DNA from 3 places in the Leuconostoc sp. S50 genome. Region 1 is predicted to be linked to each of the others. Evidence: riboswitches for the same ligand, from Rfam matches in the RefSeq annotation. Region 1 holds a riboswitch; each other region holds the start of a gene.
The links. Region 1 has a riboswitch for lysine ahead of lysA (diaminopimelate decarboxylase). Riboswitches for the same ligand answer to the same signal wherever they lie in the genome.
Positions count from the first base shown of each region.

Region 2: it holds a riboswitch for lysine, as region 1 does, so the genes downstream of both, alr (alanine racemase) here and lysA (diaminopimelate decarboxylase) in region 1, are expected to answer to the same signal.
Region 3: it holds a riboswitch for lysine, as region 1 does, so the genes downstream of both, IAE53_RS03880 (amino acid permease) here and lysA (diaminopimelate decarboxylase) in region 1, are expected to answer to the same signal.

Region 1 is NZ_JACVUE010000001.1:337,619-340,809, reverse strand. It holds gene lysA (diaminopimelate decarboxylase) at 1-1,143, opposite strand, end outside; lysine riboswitch at 1,228-1,395, opposite strand; gene IAE53_RS01580 (hypothetical protein) at 1,503-1,847, opposite strand; gene IAE53_RS01575 (nicotinate phosphoribosyltransferase) at 1,863-3,191, opposite strand, start outside.
Region 2 is NZ_JACVUE010000003.1:95,157-98,347, reverse strand. It holds gene IAE53_RS04350 (NAD(P)H-hydrate epimerase) at 1-665, opposite strand, end outside; gene IAE53_RS04345 (serine hydrolase) at 724-1,545, opposite strand; lysine riboswitch at 1,661-1,828, shown strand; gene alr (alanine racemase) at 1,938-3,050, shown strand; gene IAE53_RS04335 (aspartate-semialdehyde dehydrogenase) at 3,060-3,191, shown strand, end outside.
Region 3 is NZ_JACVUE010000003.1:4,849-8,039, forward strand. It holds partial or broken gene IAE53_RS03875 (KxYKxGKxW signal peptide domain-containing protein) at 1-324, opposite strand, end outside; gene IAE53_RS03880 (amino acid permease) at 555-1,997, opposite strand; lysine riboswitch at 2,074-2,241, opposite strand; gene IAE53_RS03885 (phospholipid phosphatase) at 2,261-2,935, opposite strand; gene IAE53_RS03890 (sulfite exporter TauE/SafE family protein) at 3,095-3,191, shown strand, end outside.

The DNA of each region.
Region 1 (3,191 bases):
AGCACCCGTTGCATTTACCGCTAAGATATCCCCTGGTTTTGTGGCCGGTAAGGCTTGTTGCCAGACTAATACATCACCAGATTCGCAATATTTACCAGCAACCCGAACGACTTCTTCAGTTTGAGCATTCGGTTGATTGGCTAATACGGCTGTGTAATTAGCTTGATATAACGCCGGTCGAATATTATCACCCATACCACCATCAACGGCCAAATAATGACGAATATCAGGAATGTCTTTTCTTGAGCCAATTGTATACAATGTTTTTCCAGCTGGTCCAACAATTGAACGTCCAGGTTCAATCCATATTTCTGGCATTTTCCAATCATATTCAGCAGCTTTTGCTTTCAATACACGGATAATAGCCTGTGCAAATTCACTTTCAGGTAACGGCTTATCCTCATCAGTATATTTAATACCAAAACCACCACCGGCGTTAATGACTTCAGGTTGCCACCCCCAAGCATTAGCCGTATCAGCAAGAAGCGCGGCGTTTTGTTCAAAACCAGTGACATCAAAAATTTGTGACCCAATATGTGCGTGCAAACCACGTAAGTTTAAATGATCATCATTGATGGCAATATCAAAAGCTTCTTTCGCCTGCCCAGATATTAAATCAAAACCAAATTTACTATCTTGCTGACCCGTACTGATAAACTCGTGTGTATGTGCTGAAATGCCAGGCGAAATTCGTAACAGAATGTCCTGTTTAATGGCATTTTTTTCAGCAATTTCAGAAAGTAATTTTAGTTCTAAAAAATTATCGACAATGATAGTTCCGACACCTTCTTTAACAGCAAATGTCAATTCGTCATAACTTTTATTATTACCATTAAAACTTAAATGCGCTGCTGGGAAGCCAGCAGCTAGCGCTGTATATAATTCACCACCAGACACCACATCTGCATGAATGCCTTCCTGAGCGACAACTTGATAGATTGCTTTTGTGGCAAATGCTTTTCCAGCATAACTAATTACAAATGGAATCTTTTCTTGTTCAAATACTTGTTTAAAAGCACGGATTGTCTGTCTGATATGACTTACATCATAAACATACAGCGGTGTGCCATACTTTTGCGCTAATTCAATGGTATCGACGTCTTCAATTGTTAAATGCTGATTCGTATTCGTTGGATAACTCATGCTTTCCCCTTATTCACAATAAAAAGCCATTAGTCTGAGCCTCACGGTTACAGTCTAACGGCTTTTTAATTTACCAATTTTGACAGTTGCCATAGCTCACCGCACGTATGCGACAGTCTAACGGTTCTTAACCCTTAGCCCAACACGTTTCATTTGTAGATAAAACGTATTTCGGCGACGTCCCCTAACCTACCATCAACCCCTACAAGAGCTCCGGCAGGCGCAATGTCAATCGCAACCTCTATGTGAAATATATAAGTATTTAGACTATTATCCCTTGAAAATTAGAAAATGTCAAGGTAATTATTTACTTGTCTTTAATCTTAACTTATAACCTTATTTTGTGAACAAGATAATGATTAAAATTCTTGATCAATAAATGTTAGCCCAAGCTCTTTACCATAGCGTCTTATTGTTGATTCTGCTAAGTTCATTTCAAAAGCTAAATCAATGTAACTAGTCATCCCCTGATTAAACAAAACTTGCATTTGCGCTTTTCTTTCATCTTTTCCGATAGCTGATTCAGTGCCTAATGCTTTAATGCCACGACCAACCATACCCGTATCCGGTTCACTAATCGGTTGATGATCACGTTTATCACGTTGACGCCATGCTTGTGCTGCGGCTTTTTCATCTAGTCGGGTGACTTTGACTGACATATCGTCATCACTTGGTTGTTTACTAAAATGATAGTTTAATCCCACTTGTTATTAGTCCTTTCAATCATGATTGTTGGCGCGAGCCAATATGTCCGCACCATTAATTGGTGATACAATCCCATTATGGTAGACTACCTCTAATAGATCTTCACCAGGTTCGTTTTGCGAAACAGTGATGATTTTATGGTCACGCTGAATGACTTTCAAACGTCCTGATTTTGATGCCTTTGAGACATCAGTTTTAGGCATTTTTTGAATGTTGAGATGATCACCGTTAGATTTCTCGGCATACGCGGCTTTAATAGCAAACCGTTCGGTATCACGTGTGAATCCTTCTTGTAGCAAGCCACCACCAGAACCAACGACCAAATTATCAGCTGACCACCCTTCTGCCATCAGCTTTTCATAAAGTGATACGATGGTATCAGCTTTCATACCGTCACCTTGGATGATACCAACATTATGTTGAATCACGCGATAGCCTTTATCGTTTGTTTCAGTACCAAAAATGTCACCCAAACACCTTAATACCTCTAAATCAATCTGTTCTGGATCACCTGAATCAGGACGCAACACTATTCTACCTGAACGTTTCATAATTCTTGATTTAATTGAATCAGAGCCAATCACATTTTTGACAAAGTTGATGGCATCATAAGAATCAATCACGATCGACAAAACAGCATCTTCTGGTGCACGATCAAGTTGCGCATTCACGTAATCGAATTCACCTTGCCCATCACCATAAGCAGTTGCGACCGAATGTTCAGTCGCCCAAACAGACAAAGCCCGACCTGCAATACCATAAACGTTCTCGAAGTATTGCGACGCCGCCAAATTATCAGATCCTTGAAAATGTAACAAATGCGCAGCACCCCCGCGTTTACCAGATTCCAAACTCGTAGCGCCTCGCAGCCCAAAATCATTCACTGCTAAAAACAAATCATCAACTGAACCAGACTGCTCAAACAATGGCCGCAAACGTTTTTTAATCACCATAGAGTTAGTGGCAATTGTCGTTGGATACCAGACATGCATTAAAATGACTTCCAAAGCATTCAACGTTGTGGCGAACCACGGTGCTGTCGTTTCAATTGTAAATAACGCATTTCCCGTTGGCACAGTCATGCCTTCAGGTAATGCCTTGATAGTAACAGGAAAGTAGCCTAAGTCACGAACTTTTTCCCAGACAGCACGATTAAAGTAAGCTGATGTTCCAAATGTTTGTAAAGACATTTTTTCAGCTTCGTCTATCATATCATCAGTAATTTTGGTATGAAAATAATCATGCAAAATCATCCCCAAACCAAACCAACTGACTTGATCAAACTGACCACCGACACGTGCTTCGCCATAGGAATATAACTTAGTAATATCATCAGGATACTG
Region 2 (3,191 bases), on a different contig from region 1:
GTTACTGTGGCCTGCATTGTTGGCAGACTAAATTCAAAATCATCAGGTACAAGCATACCAACATCTTTCACGATAGTATCACCAGACAGGTAGCCACCTACGCGTTTTGTTAGGCCGACTTTTTTAAAACCAAAGGTAACTGTTGTATGGGCTTTTAATGCTGCTCCTCTGACCTCGCCGGTAGTTGCATCGACCCCTGTGGGAACGTCGACAGCAATAACCGGTTTTTCAATATGATTGGCTGCCTTAATCATTTTTTGCAGACCTTCTGGTAAATCATTATTAAGGCCGACACCAAAAATAGCATCAATAATCAACGTTGCTTCGTTGAAGTCACTTTTTTCAGAGCGAACAACACCGTAGGCCTCAATAATAGACAGCTGTCGTTTGACACTATCTTTGGCCCGATTAACGTTGCCCACAAATTGTAGCGAAACGTTAATGCCCTGTGCATAGAGTAATCGCGCAATGGCAACGCCGTCAGCGCCATTATTGCCTAACCCAGCCAATACCAGAACATGATTGAGATCAAAGTGGCCAGCACCAATGACATCAACTACAGCAATGGCAGCACGTTCAATTAAAACATCTTGTGGCATGCCAATGACATCAATCGTGTATTGATCAATTTGTTGCATTTCGTTTGCAGTTACAAGTTGTGTCATAATTTCCATCATTTCTTCATAGTTGTTAAATCTATTATACGAGGAATTGAGTTGCTAATCAAACTAGTAACGCTTTTATCCTGTCCCAAATACTGGTAGGGGTTGTTGCTTTTTTATTTTGCTGTTTGTTTGCAGCCTTGCTTAATTTATTGACTAATGTCACTCCGGTTTGGTAATCACTATTGCCTGTTGTATAAATTGTTAAAATGTATTTGTCATCAATAATACCGCTAGAGTTGACAATCCAAGTGCCGTTATCGGCGTTGTAATCTGTCATCCAACCATTTTTTAAAGCGACATCTTTAGCGCCGGTACTAACACCCCAGTCTTGTGTATCTGAAATATTACTCATCAAGGATAAAATATAAGATTTTGAGGTTGTATTTAATAATGAATTTTTGTTATATAGTTGATCAAGTATTTTATTTTGTTGGCTAGCAGTGGCCATTGTTTCACCGAAATAAGTGGCCTGTGTGATTTTAACATCAATGCTGTGCCAAAAATTATTTAGACCATCATCACCACCAATTTCTGTCCATAATGCCGTAGCAGCATCATTGTCAGAATTAGTAATCATTTGTGTTGCATTTTCTTTTTCATCAGCAGTTAAGGTTTCGCCAGCATTTTGTTTTTGGATCATAAGTGCTTCCAAAATGGAAACCTTAATGGTTGACGCCATCATGATTTTTTTTGTTTTACTATTGCGATAGGTATAAGTTTTACCGGTGGATAAATCACGAATACTGGCAATAACAGTTGCGTCACTGTCAGTTTTCTTGATGACTTTTTTCCAACTAATGGTTGGATTTTGAATGGTACTTGCGCTTGCTGTCGTTACTATGAAAGAACTGGCTAGAAAGATAATCAGTATTTTACGCATAAAATGATCCTTAATATCGCACTAAACTAAGTATATCATAATTCAAAAATATTAAACGGAACTTAAATTGGTCATTTGACAAATAAGAAAAATTAGAATACAATAATAACAATTTAAAAATCATAGAGGTTGCTATTGACATCAGTAGCTTGTGGAGTATTTACAGATACGAGGAAGCAAGTCAAAGGGGAAATAGCCGAAGCACTAGTACTGTAAGGTTAGTTAGCTGGGTCGTTAGTCAATAACTGGCGAACTGTCGCGCAAGCGGGGTGCTATGTGGTTGATTGCAATATAATTGGAATCCATGGCTACTAGTTTGTGTGCTGTGGATTTTTTCTATATAGAAAGGCGAGTGTGCGACATTGATTTAATGGACGCACTTAAAGGAACTAATGGTAGAAGCAATTACAAGACCAACTGAAATGACAATTTCTTTGGCGGCAGTTAAAAATAACATTGAAGTGGTTAAAGCTACTTCTGGTGCTGATAAAGTTTTTCTAGCTGTAAAATCAAATGGTTATGGTCACGGTTTGCATACAATGGCTGAAGCTGCAGTGGCCGGTGGTGTGTACGGCCTTGCTGTTGCTATCATTGATGAAGCGCTAGCGCTACGACACCAACGTTTGACAGTTCCTATTTTGATTCTAGGCATTTCACCAGCAGAGTACGCCGAATTAATGGCTGTGCAACATATTATGGCGACAGTTGTCTCGATAGATTGGCTGAAAACAGCAGCACAACACTTGAGTGGTGAACAGCGTTTGCCAGTAACTTTGGGACTAGATACGGGAATGGGGCGCATTGGTTTTCGAGAACGTTCTGAGGTGGCCGAAGCAATTGCTTTTGTACAGGCACATGCAGATAAATTCGAATATGTCGGTTTGTGCACCCATTTTGCTGAATCCGATTCATCTGACACTCGCTATTTTGAGAAGCAGCTCAAACGTTGGCATGCTTTGACTGACGGTTTACCAAAACCTGAGTATTATCATGTAGCGAATTCTGGTGCAGCATTATATCATCCAAATGAAGTACCACATGAAGTTGTTCGAGTTGGCACTGTGATTTATGGTATTGAACCATCTCGTGGTGAGTTAGCTGATGGACATGATTTGATGCCCGTATTATCATTACGTAGTCAGATGAATTTTGTTAAAAAATTACCAGCTGGAGAAGGCATTAGTTACTCTCATATTTATACTACTTCCGAAGACGAGTGGATTGGGACAGTTCCTATTGGTTATGGAGATGGTTGGTTGCGTTCATTAACTGGTTTTAATGTGATTGTTGACGGACAATATGTACCAATTGTAGGACAAATCGCCATGGATCAATTGATGATTCGGTTGCCACATGAATATCCACTTGGCACAACAGTAACATTTATCGGCGTGGACGGTGATTTAGAAAACACGGTAGAAGATGTCGCGCAATATGCCAAATTAGCACCATGGGAAATTACCACAGGTTTCCATGAACGGATACATCGTATTTTAGTAGATTAGGAGAAAATCATGACAAAATCATATAATGTCGCTATTTTAGGTGCCACGGGTGCTGTGGGGACGAGACTTATTGAACAACTGGGACAGTCTACAATACCAGTAAATTCGTTGAAATTATTGGCTTCACCACGATCAGCAGGT
Region 3 (3,191 bases), on a different contig from region 1:
CCCCAAAGAACCAGTGGCGTAAGAATCACTGGCTGAATTAGCTGATACTTGTGCATTGGCTGAAGACACTGCTTCACTGGTTGTATTAGAAAGTGTGTTGTCAGCGGCACTTGCTGGATTAGCTGCTGCTGAAGCCGCCATTGCGGTACTACCAGTCGTTGTGTCCGCACTAACTTTATCAGTGTCATCAATGAGAGCCATCCCCGTCAAAACCATCAACGTTGACAATCCAGCTGTAATCCATTGCCGACCAGACTTATACATTTTATAACGTTTTACTTCATTAGTTTGTCGACTGCTGCGACTATCATATTTTGCGCTCATAATCAACTTCCTTTTCGTTTAGTCAATTTTCTACTCTAAATATATCACTACTAATACCATTAATGATATTTTATGCCTATATATAAACACATATTTTACATATTATTCATATATTATACATACTTACAAAAAGAAAGTATATTTTCAGACTTAACTATGTCTTTTTAATGAATTTTGAGCACAAAAAAACGTTAAATGGTACCACACCAGCTAACGTTTGCAAAAAATATTTATTTTTTTGGTTGTGACAGGTCGACGTCTTTTAACTTAATCACTTTTGTTTTGTGAGAAATTTTGTACCAAATATATAGAATGGCAAATAATGGTACCGACAAGTATGTAACTGCAATCTTTTCCCAATTCAAATTAGTAAAGCTTTCTGGATCTTGACCAATAATGACCCCAATTGAGATAACCAGAGCAAACAGTGGTCCAAATGGGAACCACTTTGCCCGATACTTCAAATCTGACAGGCTTTTACCTTGCGCGACATACGCGCGGCGGAAGCGATAATGCGAAATTGCAATTCCAACCCAAGCAATAAAGCCAGTCAATCCAGAGGCATTAACGAGCCAAGTATAGGCAACCGAGCCACCTTTAGTATTAGAAATAAACGCTAATAGACCGATTGCCGTCGTCAATACCAGCGCTGCCACGGGCACGCCACGTTTTGACACTTTGCCGAAAATCTTAGGGGCTTCACCCTTACGCGCCATAGCAAACAACATACGTGAGGATGCATAAGATCCCGAATTAGCCGATGACACAATCGATGTCAAAATAACAGCATTCATTAAACTAGCAGCAAAAGCAATCCCCGCATTTTTGAAGACAATTGTAAATGGTGATACAGCAATATTTTCAGTTGATGAACTTAACAAACGTGGATCTTGGTAGTAAACCAAAGCTGAAATCACAAAAATGGCTAAAATATAAAACAATAAGATTCGCCAAAATACCTGATTGATAGCCTTAGGCACTGATTTATCAGGGTCTTGTGCCTCACCAGCCGTAATACCAATTAATTCAGTGCCTTGGAAAGAAAATCCTGCCACGACAAAGACTGACAAAATCGCTTGTGGTCCCCCAACAAAGCCATGATTGCCAACTGATAAGTTTTTCATGACATTGACGTCAGAATGAATAACACCAAAGATGGTTGCCACACCGACCACCAAAAAGACGATGATTGTAATCACTTTAATCATTGACAACCAAAACTCAGCTTCACCAAAAGCGCCAACGGAGAACAAATTAATCAAAAAGATGAATGCCAAAGCAACGGCTGAAAAAATCCAACCCGGTGTATTTGGCCACCAAAACTTGGCAACTAATCCAACAGCCACAATATCAACCGCCAGCGTGATCGCCCAATTAAACCAATAATTCCAACCCATCGCAAATCCTAATGCGGGATCAACATATTTACCTGCATAATCGGAAAATGAACCAGAGGTTGGTGCATAAGTCGCCATTTCTCCCAAACTGGTCATCAAAAAATAAACCATCACGCCAATCGCTAAATAAGCAACAATCGCGCCCATTGGACCAGCCTGTGCCACTGTAGCACCCGAAGCGACAAACAACCCTGTACCAATTGATCCGCCTAATGCAATCATCGACACATGACGTGTTTTCAGATTTCGTTTGACTTGCCCACTATCTTCAGACATAAAAATTCTCCTATTCCCAACAAAAAACCTCTTCCTGCTCACACAGAAAGAGGTTTAAAAAGTCATTTTCGTAATCACTTTTCAAAGCGCACCGTATTACTACGACAGTCTAGTAACTCTTAATTACCAGCCCAAATATCATATTGCCAGATGATATTTTCGGCAATCGCCCCTTTAACATAACATCAGTGTCTTGGCAGACTCAGTTATGCGACTCATGTTGATTGCAACCTCTTTGATATATTAGTAAAAGCATATCACAATCAAACCCGACCGTCAATTTTTAGAACATGTTGCCACTGGCGAGCACGTTTGCGGTAAATTTGTGCGCTTAATTGCCACCAAAAGTAGCCAAATAGCAAAGCGCCAATGCCGCTTGATAATAGCATATTATTGGCTTGCATCAGTGAAATCATCATGAAAAGCCAAAATGCACCAATCAACGTACTCATGATTATTTGCAGTCGCCTTGACTTCAGTAAACGCGGTAAAATCAACGCCACCACCAAGAACAAGACTTGCAACCACCATACCAACAATAAATTTGGCATCATGTCACGTAACTGTAGCCCACTATCCCAAGAGATACCAACTACAATGGCAACAATCAAACACACTAACATCCCCATTATTTGTGAAATAATGAACCACCACATTGCAATTTTGTATTGCGCCAGATAAAGAACACCAGCCATCAAAGCGATAAATGGCAAGACTAACCAATAATGCGCAAATAGATGGCCTATTGTTATCAAAGCTTGCAGAGAATGTGGCAACATATTTTGAACCACTAGCGTAGCCGCATCATCTCCAAAAGCTACCAAAACAGCATTAAACCTGACTGCAAGGCAAAAGACAATAAAAACGACACCAAAAATAATAATCAATAATTTTCGTAATTTATCAGGTTGAATTAACACAAATACACTTCCGTTCACTCGTCATGCCGAAGTAAACGCTCTCCCAATTTATTAAAATTCTACAAACACGTTTGCTTATCGTACACAATAATTGTAGCATTGTGTAGAATATAATTATTGAAAAAACAGTGAAGTGGTAGGAATTTAATCTTGGCTTTAACTTTATCCATTATCATTATGCTATTGGTTGGTGTTTTTGCCGGAACCCTTGGGGCGCTTTTGGGCCTAGGAGGTGGCATGATTGTCACACCAATCCTAGTGATTGGTTTTAATA